DNA from 4 places in the Pseudoalteromonas mucoides genome. Region 1 is predicted to be linked to each of the others. Evidence: predicted binding sites of a transcription regulator. Region 1 holds the regulator's gene; each other region holds the start of a gene.
The links. Region 1 encodes sigma-54, which starts transcription at its own class of promoters, with help from an activator protein. Its sites were predicted from a motif close to GTTGGCACGNNNNTNGNNT; they were not measured.

Region 1 (5,672 bases):
ATCGAACTTCAGCGCGAGCTGGGCTAAAACGCTGGCAGCTCGTGCATGTAATCCTAACTTATTCTTTATTAAAAAAGTGTCTTCTAAATGCATATCAAAGCCTGTAGCAGGTATTATTCTTGTTCACGGTGGCGGATTTTTACATTGCTATGACTCATTGCAAAGCTCTCACCTATAGTTTGTGCTAGATAAACAGATCGGTGTTGACCACCAGTACAACCAATTGCAATTGTGAGATAGCTGCGGTTATTGCGCTCTAAATGCGGTAGCCAGGTTTGCACAAATGTTTGAATTTGCCATGTAAACTTCTGCACAATACTGTGGCTAGCTAAATAATCTTTTACTGGTTGATCTAGGCCTGTTAGTGGCTTTAGCTCAAGCTCCCAATGTGGGTTTGGTAAAAAGCGTGCATCGAATACGTAATCAGCTTCTTTAGGAATACCGTGCTTAAAACCAAAGGACTCAAAAGTGATAATCAACTTTTTATCTTTTTTTCCTAAGATTTTTTCGCGAATTGATTCAGCTAGTTGATGAACGCTTAAGTCAGTAGTATCAAGGATAAAATCAGCACGCGTGATCAATACATCAAGCAATACTTTCTCTTGCTTGATAGCCAAATCAAGGGGTAAAGAGTCTAAAGATAATGGGTGTAAACGGCGCGTTTCTGAAAAGCGCTTGATCAGTGTTTGGTCGTCACTGTCTAAATAAAATAAAGTCGGGTTTGCAAAGCCAGGTAAATACTCAAGGATGTCATTAAACTCTTCCTGTTCTTTTGGCAGATTGCGCACATCAATACTAACGGCTGTTTTATCATAGTTATCAGAAACGCTTCGTACGAGTGAAGGCAGCAAGTTCACAGGAATATTATCAACACAATAATAACCCAGATCTTCTAATACGCGAAGGGCAACAGATTTACCAGAACCCGAGCGCCCACTGATGATAATTAACTCCATGTAATGACTCCTTCACTTTCTTATGACTGCTCGACAATAACTTGGTATAAGTCGTGGTCTGATTTAGCGCTACGTAATTGTTTACAAAAATCTTTATCGTTAAGTTTATCAGCAATTGTGGCCAAGGTCTTTAAATGAAGTTGACTCTCACCATCAGGTACGATGAGTGCCACAAATATATCAACAGGACGATTATCAATCGCATCAAAATTAATGGGCGTTTCACTCACTAGTATCAGTGCTAATGGTGTATCAACACCAGTCATTCTACCGTGAGGTATAGCAATTCCACGGCCAATACCCGTGCTTCCTAGTTTCTCTCGATTAAGTAGCGAGTTAAGAATTTCTTGTTCTGAAAGGTGAGGGAGTTGTTCATGAGCCAACTGGCTAATAAATTCTAAAATTCGTTTTTTGCTATTAAAAAGGACCGCAGCTTTACTGCAGTCCTTACAAGTAAGTGAACTTAGTTTCATAATATTAGTGTCGAGCGTGCTTCTCTTTGTGTTTGATAACTTGACGGTCTAGTTTATCTATTAGGGCGTCAATCGCAGCGTACATGTCTTGGTGTTCTGTTGAAGCAAATAAATCAGCACCACTGAGGTGTATTGTGGCTTCTGCTTTTTGGCTTAGCTTTTCTACGTCTAAAATGACGTGCACGTTGTTTATATGATCAAAGTGCCTTTCAAGCTTTGCAAACTTATTGTGTACATAGTCTCTAAGTGAATCGGTAATTTCTACGTGACGACCAGTTAAATTCAGTTGCATAAGCATTTTCCTTCTTTGTTTTTTTACGCCTTAAATCAAGCTCTTTCTTTGATTTGACGGTGGAATAGCCAGTGACTCGCGATATTTTGCGATTGTACGTCTAGCTACTTTGATACCTTGCTCTGCCAATATATCTGCAATTTTGCTATCACTCAATGGTTTCGCTGAGTTTTCTGCGCTAATTAATTTTTTGATTAATGCGCGGATCGCTGTAGACGAACATTCCCCACCGTTTTCAGTGCTTACATGACTTGAGAAAAAATATTTTAACTCAAAAATCCCTCTTGGGGTGTGCATGTACTTTTGGGTGGTAACCCGTGAAATGGTTGATTCATGCATCTCGACCATTTCAGCAACATCGTTTAATACCATAGGGCGCATTGCCTCGGGACCATGTTCAAAGAATCCTTGCTGCTGTTTAACGATGCAGTTGGTTACTTTGAGTAATGTGTCATTACGGCTTTCTAAACTTTTTATAAACCACTTTGCTTCTTGCAAGTGGGAGCGAATAAATTGGCTGTCGCTACTCGATTTAACCGAGCGAGACATAGCTGCATATTGGCTGTTTACTCTAATTTTAGGCATGCTATCGGGATTTAACTCAACAACCCAACGGCCTTTGATTTTCTTTACTGAGACATCTGGAATAACGTATTCAGATTCTTCACGTACAATACTATCCGCAGGCTTTGGGTTTAGACTGTGGATGAGTGTCATCACTTCTTTAAGCTCATCTTCCTTAAGCTTAGTCTTTTTCATCAAAGTTCGGTAGTCGCGACTGGCTAATAAATCGATATGTTCAGTTAAAATCATTTTTGTTTCGCTAATCCAAGGAGTTGCGGGGTCAAATTGATTTAGTTGAATACATAAACATTCTTGCAAGCTGCGTGCGCCAATACCAATTGGGTCAAACAGTTGAATACGTTTTAGAACCGCCTGAACTTCATCAAGCTCAATTTCTTCTTCGTTATTATCTTTATTTAGGCTTTCAGCAATGTCTTCACAGCTTAAGGTTAAAATACCTGAGTCGTCGATAGCTTCGACAATGGCAATCGCAATCGCCTCGTCGGTCGGACTAAATGGGGTTAGCTGTAACTGCCACATAATATATTCATGCAAGGTTTCGGTTGAAGCCCCTTGATAAATAGATTCATCTTCAGGCATCGGGCCTGATGAGCTGGCAGGAGCGGCGCTCATGTACTCATCCCAGGTCACATCCATAGCCATATCGTCACTTACGGTGTCTTTATTAAGTGCTTCACTGCTTTCTTGTTCGTATTCGCTTGGTGTCTCATCGGCAGAAGCACTTACTGTGACGTCTTCGGTATCTTGTTTTTGTTCATTTTTGCCAGCCGTTTCGTCACTAAACTCTTGCTCTTCAACTTCAAGCAATGGATTGCTGTCGAGTGCTTCTTGAATTTCTTGCTGGAGATCCAATGTACTTAGCTGCAATAAGCGAATTGCTTGTTGCAGTTGTGGAGTCATTGTAAGTTGCTGGCCCATGCGCAGCTGGAGTGATTGCCTCATTTATCTCTAACAATCCTTTTATTGTGTTGTCATAATTTAGTTTAGCAGATAGTTAGCTGAGCGTTGCTTTATAGCCTAAATTGCTCACCCAGATATACATCGCGAACTGTTTGGTTGGCAAGTACATGCTCAGGAGTTCCTGATGCAATTAACTCCCCATGAGAAACAATGTAGGCTTTTTCGCAAACATCAAGGGTTTCTCTTACATTGTGGTCGGTTATAAGTACGCCGATACCACGGTTTTTAAGGTGCTCGATAATCTTCTTTATATCTAACACTGAAATGGGATCAACGCCAGCAAAAGGCTCATCTAACAGAATAAATTTAGGATTTGCGGCTAAAGCGCGCGCAATTTCAACTCGACGGCGCTCACCACCTGACAATGCCATACCTTGGCTGTCGCGAATGTGTTGAATGCTAAATTCATCAAGTAGGCTATCTAAGGCTTCTTCACGGGCTGTTTTGTTTAGCTCTTTACGGGTTTCTAAAATCGCCATGAGGTTTTGGTAAACGGTCAATTTACGAAAAATAGATGACTCTTGTGGTAAATAGCCAATTCCTAAGCGAGCACGGCTGTGCATGGGTAATAATGTAATATCGTTATCATCAATACTAATTTTACCTTTATCGCTGGGCACTAAGCCAACAATCATATAAAAAGTAGTGGTTTTGCCTGCGCCATTAGGGCCTAGCAGACCAACAATACTCCCAGCGCTAACTTCTAAGCCAACACTTTTTACAACTTGGCGGCCCTTGTAGCTTTTTGCTAAAAACTCGGCTTTTAATGTACTCATAGCTGGCCTTTTGATTTTTTGCTATCGACAGGTACTAAAATTGTATGCACGCGGTCATTTGAGTCTTCGCCTCTTTCAGCACTTATTAGTTGCTGTTCCATATCGTAGGTGATGCTTTTAGCGTTAATTTTTTGTCCTGCTTGGGTTACTTTCGCGTTGCCAATTAAAGTTAACAGGCGCTTTGCTACATCGTAACGAACTTCGTCAGCACTGGCGCTCATTAGGGTGCCATCGGCTTGTTTTTCTTCAAAGTATGCAGGTTTGCCAGTGGCCACGAGTAGCTGTTTGTTATCGCCTAAGTCTTCACGTTTATGTACTTCAAGGCGATCTGCTTTAATACGGCGGTTACCGTGGATAATTTCAACGTTTTTTTCAAAAATACCGACATTAGATTTAAGTTGAGCTTGTTGTTTATCGGCGCTGATTGAGACCTGATCGGCCGGTGGCATTGTATCTTGGGCAAAGCTCGAATATGCAATGAATAAGCTTGGTATTATAAGTAGGTTGGCAAGTTTATTGGTCATAATATATGGTTCGCGTATGGTTAATTAGTTCAATTACTTCGGCTTTTAAATCGGCTTGTAATCCGCGCCCAGTAATTTTTAAATTTGGGCCGACTAACTCGACTGGTTGCTCTGAACTCATGGTTTGAAGTTCAATATCAACTTGAATGTTATCGGCATTAATATGGTCTATCATGGCATTGTTTGTGAGGTTTTTCGCCGTCACATTGCCTTCTAAAACCAGCTGGTTATTTTCATACAATGTGGCTTCTGCTGCATTAATTTGCCACATTTGTTCTTGATTGTATAAAGTGAAAATAGGCTCTTCAAAGTAAGTGAACCCTAACTGCTGATATAATTCCATTTTTGCAGCGGTGACTTTGTGGCTTATTTTACCTTGCTCATCAAAGGCTGTTTGTTTTAAAGCCACAGCGGTGTAATCGGGCTTGGCAATAACATCTTCTTCAACGAGCTGCTCTATGTTTGTTTGGTTAAAATATGGATACCAAAGCCAAACCATACAGCTTATAAATAATACGCTTAAAACTAAACGCGCACTATTCATGAGCTGGTTCCTTCGCTGGTTAGCGATTTTTCGTTTTCAAGCATTAATAAATCAGTGAGCTCTCTTACAGCGCCAAACCCACCCGGTAGCATAGTGGTATAATGCGATACGCGTTTGATTAACGGGTGTGCATCGTTCACCGCTACTGCAAAGCCAACTTGCTCCATAACAGGAAGATCAGGGCCATCATCGCCAATATAGGCGATTTGCTCATCGGTTAAGCTCAGTTTATCTTTAAGCTCTTGATAGGCTTGCAGCTTATTTTCTTGGCCTTGATAAATATGTTGTACTGTTAGGCTAGTCATTCGCTGCTGAACTATCTGTGAATGACGTCCAGTGATAACAGCAACATCAAAACCGCTGTTGATTAGCGCTTTGATGCCAAAACCATCTTTGGTATTAAATGCTTTTAATTCTTCGCCTTGATTACCTAAGTAAATTCGACCATCAGAAAATACGCCGTCAATATCACAGATAAGCAATTTAATTTTTTTAGCGCGGGTTTGAGCATCTAAGCTCAGTGGCTGGTATAAGTCAGCAAATTGCATTTATAACACTCCTG
Region 2 (5,672 bases), on a different contig from region 1:
CCAACTAGTTTTATACGGGTAAACGTCGTATATGTGCCCTGCGGTTATATTCGCTTGGCATTGTTGCCAAAACGACGCTGAAAAAATATCGCTGTGATGTTGCTTAAACACAGCAAATGCCGTGTCGTTAGCGCTAAAAAAAATGTTAAATTGACTCGGAAACACATCGTTATCAGCAATATCAAAATAGCTGTGCGCACTTAATTCATCATGTTGACTGTCACTTTTTGGAATATCTCTAAAATTGCACTCAGTTAATGGACAAATTTCATCATAATCATAAAATACCACACGACCCCAGCGGGTAACGCCAAAGTTTTTCATTAACATATCGCCTGGAAAAATATTTGCTCCGGCTAAGTCTTTGATAGCCTTACCATAGTCAATCATCACTTTGGTTAGTTCTGTGTCATCACATTGATTCAGGTATAAATTAAGCGGGGTCATTTTACGCTCAACATACACATGCTTTAAAATAAGTGCTTTTTCTGAGATGACCATACTGCTACCAATCATTTGGTGCATATGGCTTAAGAGTTCATCACTAAAGCGAGATAAGTCAAACGCTAAATACCTAAACTCATGTGTATCGACCAGTCGGCCCACTCTGTCAGCTTGTTTTACAAAATCATACTTAGCCATAACTTGGGCTTTTGTCGCTGTTTTGGGGGCGTTAAATTTATCTTTTATTACTTTATAAACGTATTCAGAACCAAGGGTGGTAAACACTAACATAACCATACCAGGCGTACCTGGGGCGCTGATATACTTATCTGATTTTGGACTGTTTTTAGTGGTGTCTACCTTGTAACGATAAAACTCAGTTTTTGCATGTTTAATAAACCCAATCGCATTAAACAGCTCAAACCGCTGCTTATGTGGCAATAGCACTGATAGATAATCTACATAGCGCGCTGGTTGGTCGGTATCTACCATAAAATAAGTACGAGCAAAGCCAAACAGTAAACTGAGTTGATCTGCCCCCATCATCACCGCATCTAACTTTAAGCCATCCTCGGTATTTAATATGGCAATCGCAAAGGGCATGTTATCCCCATTTTTAGCAATGCAACGGCCTATCAAATAACATGCTTTATTTCTAAAAAACAATGAATTAGCGTATTCTATATAACCATTGTTTAAGTTTATAAGTTCATATACTTGGCGGCACTGGTGTTTTGCCCCCATTGTTAAAGTATGTTGTAACTGGGTAACATCATGCTCAAAATTACTAAACTTGACCCGAAATGATTGCGCTAAAATAAGCTGTTTAACAGCCTCAGCGAAACCAGATTGTAATGATATTCGCCTTACTAAACTATCAAATGGTCGTGGGGCTGTGCGATATTTTGCCTTTAAAACAAACAAATGTACGGTACGAATTTTTTTATCATGCCAAATAGCACCAAATATCGAATTGAAAAATGTATGTGCTATCGGTTGGTTTTCATGATTCGACACCATTGCAGCATAGACATTTTTTGCTTGTTGCCAGATTGCAGCATTATCATATTCATTGTAAGCAATGAGTTTTACCGTATCGCTAACATTGGCAACTTGGCGCTCGTATACTTGTAAGCGTGCTCGCATAGCGGCCTGTACATCTAGCCACTGCCTTTGTTCAAAACGGCTTTGTGCGCCCAAGGTGATATTTAAAAACTCTGCAAACATGGCTTCAAAGCCTGCAAATACTGCTCGGGCAAGTTTAGTTGCAATAACGTGTTCAAGCGCACAATTGTAAGATGATGCAGGCTGTAGATTTGGCATATTTTTATCACTTATGACGACTATTTTATTTTAGCTGTTTACACACCATAGCAAGCAGGTTTTAATTTAGATAATTAATAAAGCGAATGAATAAGATTGATCAGATGAATATAAGAAATGTCGATCTCAACTTACTGGTGTATCTCAATGTACTCATTGATGAGCAAAATGTATCAAAAGCTGCAAATAAACTTGCGTTGACTCAACCTGCCATGAGTAATGCACTAAAACGCTTACGTGATTTATTTGATGATCCACTACTCGTTCGCGCTGCAGGTAATATGACGCCAACAGCAAAAGCATTGAGCCTCAAGCCTGAAATAGAAGCGCTTCTCAAAATGGCTGAAGCGATAACGCAGCCCAGTGACTTATTTGACCCAACCGATGCCCAAGTCACTTTTAGGATAATGGCTAACGATTATTTAGAGTCGACCTTAGTTGCGCCCTTTATTACTGAACAACTCGAAAAATACCCTGGCCTTAACTTTGATGTGCTCAGTCCCAGTGACGTAAACCTACAAGATATGGAAAAAGGCACTATTGATTTAGCAATCAATCGCTTTAATGGCATGCCTCGCTCATTTCATCAAGCCAGTGTATGGCGCGATAATTATTGCTGCTTAATGCATCCTAATAATCGTTATTTAAATAAACCGGATCTGCAAAGCTACTTAGCTGCGCAGCACATATGGGTTAATAGAGCCGGTTGGGGGGCAGAGGCCGCCGTTACGAATAAGTCAGGCAGTCAAAAGCTCGGCTGGGTTGATGAGGCACTGTGGCAGTTAGAGCAAACACGACATATTCGGGTGTTCACCCGCCACTATATGGTGGCAAGCTTACTTTGCCAATCGGCAAAACTTATCGCCACTTTGCCTCGTCGACAAGCCATGCTCCTTGCTAAGCATACAGATTTAGTTATCAGCCCAGTGCCATTTCAAGTGGTCCCGATTGAAATAAAGATGTTGTGGAGCCCACTGCTACATCATGCCAGCCCGCACCAATGGCTACGCCGTGAATTACTGAACTTTGCAAGCACCGTCGCCGATCGTTAAGTATCATTGTACCGACCAAGATGGTGCTAAGGCGCACTAAAATAGATCAATACTTCGTTATGATTTCATTCCCACTTTAGTATTTGTATTTAAATTCAACAACTTAACAAATTGGCATTGTATCTGCTTTGTAAAGGTTAAGAGCGTATGATTGCGCTTACTAAAACAATAAAAAACAAAACAACTTAAATTTTAGGCAAAGAAGCCCGCACACTTACTGTTTTATTACTTTAAGTGGCGGGCTTTTTTGTGTTTGTAAAACCGTCAAAACTAAGGAATACCACATGCAAACACCCCAACAAATTCTCGTCATTGGTAATGGCATGGTCGGTCATCACTTTGTAGAGCAAATGCGTGCCAGCGATGCGAATGCTGTCATAACCGTTTTATGTGGTGAGGTTAATTTAGCCTATGACCGCGTATATTTATCGAGCGTTTTTGATGGTAAAAGTCCTGCTGATTTAGCTTTAACAACTGCAGAAAACTATCAGCAACTCAATATAAATGTACACACTAATACATGGGTTGATCAGATAGATAAACAAAATAAAGTTGTTAAAACAACAACTGGTCAGCAATATGACTACGATAAACTTGTTATAGCAACCGGCTCATACCCATTTGTACCACCAATTCCTGGTAATGATCAGCCCCATTGTTTGGTTTATCGTACATTAGAAGATTTAGAAGCAATTCAACAAAGCGCCAAAGTGAGTAAAGTAGGTGTGGTAGTGGGTGGTGGTCTATTAGGTCTTGAGGCCAGTAATGCCCTAAAACAACTTGGTTTAGATACGCACGTGGTCGAATTTGCGCCACAACTTATGGGTGTACAGCTTGATGAAGTCGGCGGTGAATTACTTAAAAATAAGATAGAACAGTTAGGTGTAACTGTTCATACAGGTAAAACCACACAAGAAATTGTTAAAGGAGAGCAATGCCGTTACCGAATGAACTTCAGCGATGGCAGTCACCTTGAAACAGATATTATTTTATTCTCAGCAGGCATTCGCCCATACGACCAACTAGGCCGTGCCACAGAGCTTGAAATAGGTCCCCGAGGCGGTATTGTTATCAACAATCAATGCCAAACATCTGATCCGGATATTTATGCTATCGGTGAATGTGCCTTGTGGAGCAATTTCATATTTGGTTTAGTTGCACCTGGTTATAATATGGCGCGTGTTGTCGCAAGTCAGTTCAGTGGTGGTGATTTAGCCTTCTCTGGCGCCGATATGAGCACTAAATTAAAATTACTTGGTGTTGAAGTCGGCTCAATTGGTGATGCTCACGGCAAAACCGAAAACTGTAAAGAGATGGTCTATCAAGACCCTATTCGTGGTAGCTACAAAAAAATCGTTTTTAATGAGCAAGCTGACAAGTTAATTGGTGCAGTGCTCGTTGGCGATACCAGTGATTACGATACATTACTGCAATACATGTTGAACGGCATGACCCTACCAGAAAACCCTGAATGTTTAATTTTACCAGTAACTGGTGACGCTCCAACACTTTCTAGTTCAGCACTTCCAGATGCCGCAACGATTTGCTCTTGCCACAATGTCAGTAAGGGCGACATCATCAGCGCCATTGATGGGGGGGCCTGTGAGCTTGGCGAAGTTAAAAGTTGTACAAAAGCTGCCAGTGGCTGTGGCGGATGTGCCGCCTTACTAAAAACAGTGGTTGATCAAGAATTAGAGTCTCGCGGTGTTGAAGTTAACAATCACATTTGTGAACACTTCGCCTACTCTCGTCAAGAATTGATGCACCTCGTAAAAGTTGATGGCATCAAAACTTTTGATGACCTACTGAACAAGTTTGGTCATGGTAAAGGTTGTGATATTTGCAAACCAGCAGCGGCTAACATATTAGCTGCAACATGGAATGATTTCATTCTCGATAAACCCCATGTTGGCTTACAAGATACCAATGACACCTTCTTAGCTAATATGCAAAAAGATGGCTCATACTCAGTTGTTCCACGAATTGCAGCTGGCGAGATCACACCAGATAAACTCATTGTTCTTGGTGAGGTAGCACAAGAGTTTAATCTGTACTGTAAAATTACAGGTGGTCAGCGGATTGATTTATTCGGTGCCCGCCTTGAGCAGCTACCAATCATTTGGCAAAAGCTGATTGATGTTGGCTTCGAAACCGGTCACGCATATGGTAAATCCTTGCGTACGGTTAAATCCTGTGTTGGCAGTACATGGTGCCGTTATGGAGTACAAGATAGTGTTGGCCAAGCGATAGACATTGAAAATCGCTACAAGGGCTTACGATCACCACATAAAATTAAAATGGCTGTGTCTGGCTGTACCCGTGAATGTGCTGAAGCACAAAGTAAAGATATTGGTGTAATTGCCACTGAAAATGGCTGGAACCTCTATGTGTGTGGTAATGGCGGCATGCGTCCACGCCATGCTGACTTATTTGCCACTGATCTCGATACGCAAACGCTGATCACCTATATTGACCGCATACTCATGTTCTACATTAAAACAGCAGACAAACTACAACGTACATCTGTGTGGATGGAGAACCTTGAAGGAGGTTTAGACTATTTACGTAAAGTTGTTATCGAAGACAGCTTAAATATTTGTTCCGAGCTTGAAGCACAAATGGAACATGTAGTAGCGACCTATCAATGTGAATGGAAAACCACTATTGAAAGCCAAACAGCTGTCAAACGCTTCCGCCAATTTGTGAATAGTCCAGAGCAAGACAGTAATATTTTGTTTGTTCAAGAGCGGAACCAAATCCGCCCTGCAACAAAATCAGAAAAACGAAACCATTCGCGTAGTAACGAGCAATTAATTCCAATTGTTGAAATTGAAAAGGAGCAAGACAATGTTG
Region 3 (5,672 bases), on a different contig from region 1:
CATTAATCAATACGCTCATGCTTGAAGCAGATAATTTACCAATAGCACGAAACACTTCTTGCATTGCAGGGGCTTCACCAATGATATGCGCACTTTTAGGCGGGGCAACCTTACGTTTGGTTTTTTTCGCTGAATTTGCACGACAGGCACTTTCAACTAAAGCTACAGCCTCATTTAAGTCAAATGGTTTGGCCAAGTATTCGAACGCACCTTTTTGGAAGGCGTTAACCGCAGAGTCTAAATCTGAATGAGCGGTCATTATGATCACAGGTAAACCAGGGTTTTGTTCTGCGATTAACTCAAGTAATGCCATACCATCCATACCTGGCATACGTACGTCAGAGACAAGTACTGTTGGTTGGCTAAATTTTAGTGCGCTCAATACATCTTGTGCATTGGCAAAACTTTCTGTATTAAACCCTGCACGAGATAGCGCTTTTTCTAATACGAAGCGAATAGATGCATCGTCATCAACAAGCCAAACTGTTTTCATGGGCACTCCACATTAATTAATCCACAAAGGGCAGATATATATTAAATTCTGTATGACCAGGCCAGCTATCGCATTCGATATAGCCATTGTGTTGATCAATCAAGGTTTGCGCAATTGAAAGCCCTAAGCCTGAACCACCTTCTTTATTGGTGATCATTGGGTAAAATAAGGTTTCTTTAATATTGCTATCAATACCTGGTCCGTTATCTGATATTTGGATCAGCAAAGCTTTTTTAGGTGCTTTACCTGGGCGACGCTGCTGATGGCTGATACGCGTTTTGAGCTTAATTACTCCGCCATCGACTAGTACTTGTTGTGCATTGCGAATAATATTTAATACGACTTGTTGAATTTTACCTTGGTCTATATATACGTCAGGTATACTTGGGTCGTAATCTTTTTCTAGGCTAATATTGGCATTGCTGTCGAGCATACTAAGCTTTACAACCGATTCTAATGTTTGGTGAATATTACCGTGTGACTTCTGTGGTAATTGATTCGGGCCAAGAAGCCTATCCACAAGTTCTCTTAAACGGTCTGCTTGCTCAATAATTAGTTCTGCACATTGATCGCGCTCTTGCTGATCAACCTCATACTGCAATAATTGCGCCGCTCCGCGAATTCCACCAAGAGGATTTTTAATTTCGTGTGCAAGTCCGCGAATTAAGTTCCGCGCGGCTTGATATTGATGCATCTGGTTGGACGCTTGATCATGGCGGATTTCATCGTCCGTTTGGCGACACTCAAATAAAATATAATACTCGTTATCAAGTTTTACTCGTCTTGCACTAATAGCTAATTTAGCATGGCGGGAGTCCACGAAGACCACGTCAGCTCTATGCTGGTGGCAATCTACACCATCCATTAAAGCGTATTTAGCAATGCGCTCTAAGTCTACGGAATGGTAGTTAAACAGGCTATCAAAAGGCTGATTAAGAATGCGTTTAGGACCAAGCCCTAGCAGCTCACTGGCACTATCATTGACGTAAACGAGAGTAAAATTTTTATCGAGTAAAATGACTGCAGTTGTTAGGTTTTTCCATATGCTGGTTAGTAGTTCAGGACTGAATTTTTTATTATTGGACATTATTGCACCATTTTAGTGCGTTGATGATAGCTAGCAGCTTAGCACATATATTTATAATCAGAGCGCTATTATAAAAAATAGCGTAGGCTACAATGATGACTGTCGATGCATAAAGAATACACTCTTGGGGCTAACCGATAGTACATTGCCTTTTGGGTCAAATAATTTAACCTGTAAGGAATGCTCGCCTCGATCAACGTTACGAAGTGCAAAGGTGCTAGTGTTACTGGGTTCTGCGTAGGCTACGCCATCAACGAATAATTGAATTGTAAAGCCATTCTCAAAGCGTGGTGAAATTCGGCTGGTCACATATACTGAGCCGGTATTTTCTCTAACGGTTTCTTCATGGGCTGGAGATGCGACGACAATTTTAAAGCTTTTAGTGGTGGCAGGTTTGGCTTCATTTAAGATGCTGGTATCAGTGGTAGGCATAGCAAGTATTTGGCTTGTTAATTTAACTTCCTGTGCACCCACTTTAGGAGTGTCAGAAAAAACAACAGCGCCATTTTTATCCTTCCAAGTATAAATTTTTTTATCACCTGAATAACCATAAAAGCTGAATAAAATTGTCGTCAGCAATACCAATATCTTTGTTTTCACTCTTTAACCCTGCGTTTTTTGCACTAATTAAACTCTAGTGGAGAATGAAACATTTTGCCATAAAAAAAGCCCGTAAAACGGGCCTTGAGAACACACATATATTATCTATAACTAGACAATTTTAGCTACAGCGTATTAAACGCTGTAGTACATTTCAAACTCAACAGGGTGAGTTGTCATGTTAAGCTTTTCAACTTCTTGAGACTTAAGCGAGATATAAGCATCGATTAGGTCGTCAGTGAATACACCACCTTGAGTTAAGAACTCACGATCAGCATCAAGTGCTGCTAGTGCTTCGTCTAGTGATGCTGCAACTGTTGGAATTTCAGCTGCTTCTTCTGCTGGTAAGTCGTATAAATCTTTATCCATAGCATCGCCAGGGTGGATCTTGTTTTTGATACCGTCAAGACCAGCCATAAGCATTGAAGCAAATGCAAGGTAAGGGTTAGCAGTTGGATCTGGGAAGCGCACTTCGATACGACGACCTTTTTCAGATGGTACTACTGGAATACGGATTGAAGCAGAACGGTTACGTGCTGAGTATGCAAGCATTACTGGCGCTTCAAAACCTGGTACTAAACGTTTGTACGAGTTAGTTGAAGCATTTGCAAAAGCGTTGATTGTTTTAGCATGCTTGATGATACCACCAATGTAGTAAAGTGCATCTTCAGAAAGACCGCCATACTTATCACCTGCGAATAAGTTTACACCATCTTTAGCTAGTGATTGGTGACAATGCATACCAGAACCGTTATCACCAACGATTGGCTTAGGCATAAACGTCGCTGTTTTACCGTATAAATGAGCCATGTTGTGAATAACATATTTCATTTCTTGGATTTCATCTGCTTTTAATACCATGGTATTGAAGCGAGTAGCAATTTCGTTTTGACCTGCTGTTGCAACTTCGTGGTGATGTGCTTCTACAACTTGACCTAGTTCTTCAAGAACTAAACAAGTCGCTGAACGCCAATCTTGTGAAGAATCAACTGGTGAACATGGGAAGTAACCACCTTTAACACCTGGACGGTGACCTGTATTGCCGCCTTCGTATTCTTTGTCTGAGTTCCATGACGCTTCTTCTGCATCAATTTTATACATAGAACCAGACATATCTGATTTGTATTTAACGTCATCAAAAAGGAAGAATTCAGGCTCTGGACCAAATAGTACTGTGTCAGCGATACCTGTAGATTTCATGTATTCTTCAGCGCGCTTAGCAACAGAGCGCGGGTCACGCTCATAACCTTGAAGTGTAGAAGGCTCTACAACGTCACAACGTACGATTAGAGTGGTTTCTTCTGTGAAAGGGTCAAGTTTAACTGACTCAGGAACTGGCATTAATACCATGTCTGATTCGTTAATGCCTTTCCAGCCCGCGATTGAAGAACCGTCGAACATTTTACCGTCTTCAAAAAAGTCTTCATCAACTTGGTGATGAGGAATAGAAACATGTTGCTCTTTACCTTTTGTATCAGTAAAGCGTAAATCAATGAACTTAACGTCATTTTCTTTAATAAGATCTAAAACCGATTGTGACATGTGTCCTCCAACTGTTGGGTTTTATAATTGCTGCATAATTGCTTTTGTTCTTTAGTAAGCTGATTCTGTGCCATGTTTATAACTAGCTGTTTGCATTGTTAAAAAATATAAGTGCAGTAAATAAACCCACATTAAAGCACCATTTTGGTGCGAAATATTTTCATTTTGGTGCAATCTTTACAGGTTTCATTTTGCTGATATTTTAAACGCTCAAATCAGCATAACCTAATTGCAAAATAGTGCCAAAAATATCCTCAAAATAGCTCAAAAATTGATTTTTAGAAAATAAATGAAATTTAATTCATTTATTTGTCATATATAAAACAGATACTTAGTAAAAGTATTGAGAAAGTTTTGAAATTTATATTGGATAAACTTTCATCCATGTCATTAATGAGGGATAATATGCGCCCTTTTAAATCCTATGCTGGGACATCTGGTGAAAACGCAGATGAGTGCGTAGATCTTGCAGGATCAATGAGAATAAACTTCTCTGAGTAAATATATGAGCATCGAACAGTTAAGAAATATAGCGATTATCGCGCACGTTGACCACGGTAAAACAACTTTGGTTGACAAACTACTTGAGCAATCAGGTACATTAGAAACACGCGGCGGTAACGAAGAGCGCGTGATGGACTCAAACGACATTGAGAAAGAACGTGGTATTACCATTTTGGCTAAAAACACGGCCATTTCTTGGAATGACTACCATATCAATATCGTAGATACCCCGGGACACGCCGACTTTGGCGGTGAAGTTGAACGCGTACTTTCGATGGCTGACTCAGTATTATTACTTGTTGATGCTCAAGAAGGTCCGATGCCACAAACGCGTTTCGTAACGCAAAAAGCATTCGCGCAAGGCTTAAAACCAATCGTTGTTATCAATAAAATTGATAAACCAGGCGCACGTCCAGATTGGGTTATGGATCAAATCTTTGATTTATTCGATAACCTTGGCGCAACTGACGAACAGTTAGACTTTAAAGTAATCTATGCATCAGCTATCAATGGCTGGGCAACACTAGATTTAGACGAGCCATCAGACAACATGGAACCTATGTTTAAGATGATCGTTGACGAAGTATCACCACCGGATGCAGATCCTGAAGGTGACTTCCAAATGCAAATCTCTCAGCTTGATTACAACTCGTATAAAGGTGTAATCGGTATCGGTCGCATCAAACGTGGTTCTGTTGCGCCTAACCAACAAGTAACGATTATTGGTGCTGACGGCACGACTCGTAACGGTAAGATTGGTTCAGTACAAAGCTATCTAGGTCTTGAGCGTATTGATACAGATAAAGCTTTCGCTGGTAACATCGTAACAGTTACTGGTCTTGGCGAGCTTAAAATTTCAGATACGATTTGCTGTCCTAACAATGTTGAAGCATTACCACCACTAAGTGTTGATGAGCCAACAGTAACAATGACGTTCTCTGTAAATAACTCTCCGTTCTGTGGTAAAGAAGGAAAGTTTGTTACTTCACGTAATATACGTGAGCGTTTAGACAAAGAATTAGTACACAACGTTGCACTTCGTGTTGCAGATACTGATAACCCAGATAGCTTCCGTGTTTCTGGTCGTGGTGAATTACACCTAGGTATCTTAATCGAGAACATGCGTCGTGAAGGTTACGAGCTTGCTGTATCTCGTCCAGAAGTAATCTTACGCACTGTTGATGGCGTGTTAGAAGAACCGTATGAAACACTAACAATTGACTGTGAAGAAGAGCACCAAGGTTCTATCATGGAGCAAATTGGTCTTCGTAAAGGTGAGCTAACTGACATGGCACCAGATGGTAAAGGCCGTATGCGTATGGACTTTATGATCCCAAGCCGTGGCTTAATCGGTTTCCAAACTGAGTTCATGACATTAACTTCAGGCTCTGGCTTACTTTACCATACGTTCGATCACTACGGTCCGCACAAAGGTGGCGAGCTAGG
Region 4 (5,672 bases), on a different contig from region 1:
AGCGTTCTCAATGATGATTGCACCGCCAGGGTATAATTTAAGTCACATGCAAAAAATTAGTGATGAATTATTAATTTATTTTGATCAGCACTTAAATGCGCCAAGCAGTGACTTTACACAGGGAAAAACAGACTTACCCTCGTTAAAATACTATTCATTATCAGTTGGCGTCGGCAGTATTTGGTTTTTGAGTGAACCTAATGATCCTGCACATATCGATGCAATGATGGCCGCTATTACTGCTAAATTTAAAAGTTACCCGGGCATGCGGGCATTTTCATCGCGAGGCTCTATTATCTCCAGTAACGACGGCGGGACGCGCGCAGTTGCCCTAGATATTAGCGGCACCGAGCAAGTGGATTTATACCGCGCTGCCGATGCCGTATATCGACTCGCCAGTGAGGTTTTTGACAATCCACAAGTCGACTCAGAGCCATCGTCATTAACCCTTGATCAACCTTTAATTGAAATTGAACCGCGCTGGCAACGCCTTGCTGAAGTGGGCATGACTGCAGATGAGTTAGGCTATACCGTTGCAGCTTTAAGTGATGGTGCCTATGTGGATGAGTTAATTTTAGATGACGATAAAGTTGATGTATTTATATTCTCAGAGGCCGGTAATAAACAAAGTTTAGAGGGGCTTGAGCAAGCGCCGGTGGTGACCTCACAAGGATTGCTGCCGTTAAATGCACTTGCTAACCTAAATGAAAAAGCCGACAGCGACAGTTTACGCCGCGTCGATGGTCGCCGCACAGTAACTGTGTATATTATTCCGCCGCGTGAGGTCGCACTTGAACGGGCGCAGCAATTAGTACGTGAGCAATTACTACCACAGCTACAGAAACAAGGTGATTTACTCCCCGGGGTGAACATCAGTATAGGTGGTGCGGCAGATCAGCTAGAAAAAACACGCGACGCACTCAGTGGCAATTTTATTGTCGCTTTAGCGTTATGCTATTTATTGTTAGTCGCTATTTTTAAACATTGGGGCCAGCCACTATTTATTATGGCTACCGTGCCGTTAGGGATGGCTGGTGGATTATTAGGGCTAAATGTAATTAACGCACTAGGCTCAGTGTTTGGTGGATTTCATCAGCCATTTGATATGATCACTATGCTGGGCTTTTTGATTTTGTTAGGCACTGTGGTGAATAACCCTATTTTAATTGTTGATCAAAGTCGCCGCAATTTGGCCGCGGGCATTGAGGCTTATCAAGCGGTGATCAGCGCACTAGAAACACGGTTAAAACCGATTGTTATGTCAACCATGACCACATTATGTGGTTTAGCGCCGTTAGTATTTATTCCGGGCGAAGGTTCAGAGTTGTATCGGGGTGTGGGGATTATCGTGCTATGTGGTATTGGCGTATCCACTATCGTGAGTCTTACCGTGCTACCGGCGATGTTATTAATGGTTTATAAGCAAAAGAGTTAACTATATTAAGAAGCTGGATACTTCCTCAGCTTTTTTAAACTCTGTTTGTTAATAGAAAGGTTAGGCTTTACAAACCCTGACCTTTTTTGATCGCTTTAAAGTCAGATAAACAATAAATGTATTGAGCAATGCATTGTCATTGTTGATTAATGATCTGTTACATATACTTAGGCTGTCTTGTTTTTATTGGAGAAGTGTATGCTGAGATTTTTTTCTATCGAACAGGGAGTGATTAATGAATTAGAGCCTTCCCCTGATACTCCTATAGAAACATTAATTAGAAGTGCACATTGGATTGATACTATCAAACCCACAGAGGATGAGCGTAATATTCTAGCAAAAACACTGGATATAACGTTCCCTGAGTCTGGAGATGTTCAAGAGATTGAGGCTTCATCGCGATGCTTTATTGACAATGAAGGTTTGCATGTACATGCATTATTTATGTCGCCAAATGAAGGGCGGTTTAATACCGTCACAGTGGCTTGTTTACTTAAAGATAATTGTTTATTGACTATTCGCGATGATGAGCTCGCTGACTTTCGATTATTACGTTTAAGAGCCCGTAGAGGCCAGGTGATGTGTGATACGGCAAAACAATTACTGGTAACATTATTTGATCAAAAAGTCGAAAACCATGCAGACATGTTGGAAGATATGCATCATCAGTTAGAGAAACTCAGTGCTTATGTTCTTGAAGAAGATGGCTCTGATTTAGAGGAAGCGATCAGTCGTATCGCACGATTAGAGGATGCCAATGGTAAAGTGCGTTTATGCTTAATGGATACTCGACGCAATATTTCATTCTTGATACGTCAGTTAGGTGTACAAAGTCAGGATCGCGAATCATTAAGAGAGATTGTACTTGATATAGATACTCTAATGTCACACTGTACCTTTTTATTTGATAAGGTTAATTTTCTTATGGATTCCACTCAAGGCTTTATTAATATTGAGCAAAACCAAATAATTAAAACTTTCTCGATTGCCTCCGTGGTGTTTTTACCGCCAACTGTGGTGGCCAGTGTTTACGGTATGAATTTTAATCGCATGCCTGAACTTGAGTGGGCCTGGGGGTATCCGTTTGCGATTGGGGTGATGTTGCTCTCTGGTTTTGCACCTTATTTATTTTTTAAACACAAGGGGTGGTTGTAGTATTTAGCTTATGTGACTTTTGTTTGTGATTACTCCCTCACTTAAAATGGTACTAAAAGCCCAAACGACTAAGTTATTTGGGCTTTTACTGATGTGGTTACGATTTATTAACTTTGTAATTCACCAGTTGATGACTCAATGTGAGCACGTACAAACCACTGGAATTGTTCTAGGTCAGCAAGTTGCGCGATGATCATATCTTCTGAGACAGGGTCAAGCTCTGATAGTTTTTCAAGGGCTTTACGGTGATCGCCATTTACACCATTGTATACTTTATCAAGAGCAACAAGGTGATCTTTCACTAACCCTTTACCAATCGAATAATCTTCCCAAGAGCGGCGATCAACAATCGACTTAGGTGTTCCTAATGGAACTCCACCTAGAGTAGCAATACGTTCAGCGATAGTGTCTGTCATTTCTTGTACTGCGGCCACTTGCGGGTCGAGCATTTCGTGTACGCCGATAAAGTTAGGGCCTACCACATTCCAATGAATGTGCTTTAAAGTAAGTTGTAAATCAATTAACGCTACCATGCGGTTATCGAGTTGGGCAATTGCTTGCTCAGCAGATTCACTATTCATGCCTGGGGCGGTAAATTCAGCGACTTTACTATTACTCATAATTCCTCCTAAATTAAAAACTAAACGCTTAGCTTTAGTAAATTCTAAGCGGGCATACCTTATTCGAAGCAATGGGTATGCCGAATTTAAAATTTAATAATTACCAACTTTTTCAGGTGGTTACGTTTTTTGTTGCGAAGTGGCTATGATTTAAAAAGGTAATTGATATGAAAAACCTGCATAGCTTTGTAAATAATTCATGGCTTGAGAATATGACAATTTCGTGAATTTATTGGTTGGCCCGATTTTTGTTAACGCTTTTAATTTATGATGTTGGTAAGTTTCTTAAGTAATAATAAATCGAGCAAATATGATTAACAGAAGGCAGTTTTTATTTAGTGCGGGAACACTGGCATTTGTGGGTCTATCGCGTAGCGCGTTTGGTAAAGTACCATTAAGTGACTTAGGTAGTAACTTGCATGCGTACGGGCCTTTAATTGCAGATAATAACAAGTTGTTAGATTTGCCTGCAGGCTTTAGTTACAAGGTTATTTCTCAGCTCGGTGATAAAATGTCTGATGGCTTTACGGTACCAGATAAAGCCGATGGCATGGGGTGTATTACGCTTGATGACGAACGTGTGGCACTGGTTCGCAATCATGAACTTAAGCCAACCGATTTAGCAAAAGCTGAATCAAGCCTACAAACTCATAAAACCTCGCTAGCGTATGACGTTGATAGTCAAGGCGTTGCTCTACCTGGTGGCACCAGTCATATTGTTTATAACCTTAAAACGGGCACCAAAGAACAAGAATATTTGTCGCTCGTTGGCACTATTCGTAACTGCTCTGGTGGTATCACGCCGTGGGGTACTTGGCTTACATGCGAAGAAACAACGTTAACGAAAGCTGATGGTTTTGGCCAAGATCATGGCTATATTTTTGAAATTCCAGCTGACGATAAAGGCTTAGTGAAGCCCCAACCGTTAAAAGCGATGGGCCGTTTTAACCATGAAGCTGCCGCGGTAGACCCTAAAACAGGCATTGTTTACCTTACTGAAGATAAAGGCGATAGCTTGTTTTATCGCTTTATTCCTAACGAGGCAGGTAAATTAAATAAAGGCGGTAAACTGCAAGCAATGGTGATTAAAACCACGCCACAGTTTGATACCCGAAATTGGGCTGACGCTAATATGGCATTGCATCAGAATATGGAAGTTGAATGGGTCGATTTAGATAACCCCGAGAGCCCCAAAGATGACTTACGCTTACGTGGCTATGCCAATGGCGCTGCATTGTTTGCCCGAGGAGAGGGCATTCATTGGGGTGATAACGAGCTTTATTTTTGTTGTACCAATGGCGGTAAAAAACAGCTGGGCCAAGTTATGAAGTATGTACCGTCGCAGTTTGAAGGCACGAGTAAAGAACAGACAGCCCCAGGGAAAATACAATTGTTTGTTGAAAGTATTGATGGCTCTCTTTATAACTTTGGTGACAATTTAACCGTTGCACCTAACGGGCATTTAATGGTTTGCGAGGACCAATACACTGATGTGGTCGATAATCATTTACGTGGCGTTACCCCTAAAGGTGAGGTGTATAACTTTGCCCGATTAAATACACAAACAGAACTTGCTGGAGCGTGTTTTTCGCCTGATGGTAAAACGTTGTTTGTAAATGTATATAAGCCAACTAAAACTTTGGCAATTACAGGGCCATGGGATAGTTTTAAGCGCTAAGAGTGAAAAAGGTGAAAGTACTCACCTTCACCTTTTTACATCAATATATACACCGCGGGTAGGGCGATACCGCTGAGTATCCACAGGGATCTCATACCCCAAGGGCTGTATTTACCTTTAATCATAAACAGGCCACTTAAAGCCAAAAAAATCAGTAATGCAGCAAAAGCATCGGAAAAGATAACCCAAGACGCTTTAGTCTCGTTTAAATGTAGGCGGTTAAATGCCTGAAATACATGGCGAGGGGTTATTTTTTCATACACTATTCGCTGATCTTTTATGTTTAATAATAGGTTATTGCCATTTTTAAAAAATAGCTTAAATTGCGTGGGTGATGCCCAATATGTGGCCTTAACCTTTTCATTAACATTACTTATTGCAAGTACCTGATTAGTAAGCTTAGTATCGTTATCAAGTGACCATTCCTGAGTTGATACAGGTATTACAGCTTGCTCAACACGGTAATTCGGGTTCCAGTCATCTTTGTGGTTAACCGCTATGCCTGATACTGCAAAAATGATCACTAAACCAATGCAAAAGTAACCGATATCACGATGCAAACTACGGTTTAGTTTATACCAGTTTATTTTTCTTTTCGTTTTACTCAAAAATCTCTACACCTATAGGCACAAGTTGATAAATCGCCATTGGCTCTGTCACCGTGTTTTCGTCAAATTCGTTTCCTGCTTGCTGCGCTCTGTGTGCTAACAAAGCTTTGGTGCGGCTTAAGTTAAGCTGGATTTTATTGAGTTTTCCAGTTGCAATCGCTTTACTGCCTTTGGCA

Region 2: a site for sigma-54 is predicted at 2,930-2,948, ahead of nirB (nitrite reductase large subunit NirB). Genes of this name have one in related genera too.
Region 3: a site for sigma-54 is predicted at 3,779-3,797, ahead of glnA (glutamate--ammonia ligase). Genes of this name have one in related genera too.
Region 4: a site for sigma-54 is predicted at 3,277-3,295, ahead of dps (DNA starvation/stationary phase protection protein Dps). Genes of this name have one in related genera too.

What each region holds. Positions count from the first base shown of each region.
Region 1 is NZ_JBMMUC010000013.1:17,321-22,992, reverse strand. Features, by position in the region: gene AAEU30_RS14580 (HPr family phosphocarrier protein) at 1-93, opposite strand, end outside; gene rapZ (RNase adapter RapZ) at 114-956, opposite strand; gene ptsN (PTS IIA-like nitrogen regulatory protein PtsN) at 977-1,429, opposite strand; gene hpf (ribosome hibernation promoting factor) at 1,434-1,721, opposite strand; gene AAEU30_RS14560 (RNA polymerase factor sigma-54) at 1,752-3,248, opposite strand; gene lptB (LPS export ABC transporter ATP-binding protein) at 3,317-4,042, opposite strand; gene lptA (lipopolysaccharide transport periplasmic protein LptA) at 4,039-4,566, opposite strand; gene lptC (LPS export ABC transporter periplasmic protein LptC) at 4,556-5,110, opposite strand; gene kdsC (3-deoxy-manno-octulosonate-8-phosphatase KdsC) at 5,107-5,658, opposite strand; gene AAEU30_RS14535 (KpsF/GutQ family sugar-phosphate isomerase) at 5,659-5,672, opposite strand, start outside.
Region 2 is NZ_JBMMUC010000011.1:53,138-58,809, reverse strand. Features, by position in the region: gene aceK (bifunctional isocitrate dehydrogenase kinase/phosphatase) at 1-1,767, opposite strand, end outside; gene AAEU30_RS13150 (LysR family transcriptional regulator) at 1,872-2,819, shown strand; gene nirB (nitrite reductase large subunit NirB) at 3,104-5,672, shown strand, end outside; gene nirD (nitrite reductase small subunit NirD) at 5,667-5,672, shown strand, end outside.
Region 3 is NZ_JBMMUC010000026.1:11,920-17,591, reverse strand. Features, by position in the region: gene ntrC (nitrogen regulation protein NR(I)) at 1-493, opposite strand, end outside; gene glnL (nitrogen regulation protein NR(II)) at 510-1,580, opposite strand; gene AAEU30_RS20725 (DUF4124 domain-containing protein) at 1,668-2,180, opposite strand; gene glnA (glutamate--ammonia ligase) at 2,316-3,722, opposite strand; gene typA (translational GTPase TypA) at 4,228-5,672, shown strand, end outside.
Region 4 is NZ_JBMMUC010000002.1:368,680-374,351, reverse strand. Features, by position in the region: gene AAEU30_RS03170 (efflux RND transporter permease subunit) at 1-1,435, shown strand, start outside; gene corA (magnesium/cobalt transporter CorA) at 1,634-2,590, shown strand; gene dps (DNA starvation/stationary phase protection protein Dps) at 2,698-3,210, opposite strand; gene AAEU30_RS03155 (alkaline phosphatase PhoX) at 3,521-4,888, shown strand; gene AAEU30_RS03150 (PepSY-associated TM helix domain-containing protein) at 4,924-5,496, opposite strand; gene AAEU30_RS03145 (DUF4920 domain-containing protein) at 5,489-5,672, opposite strand, start outside.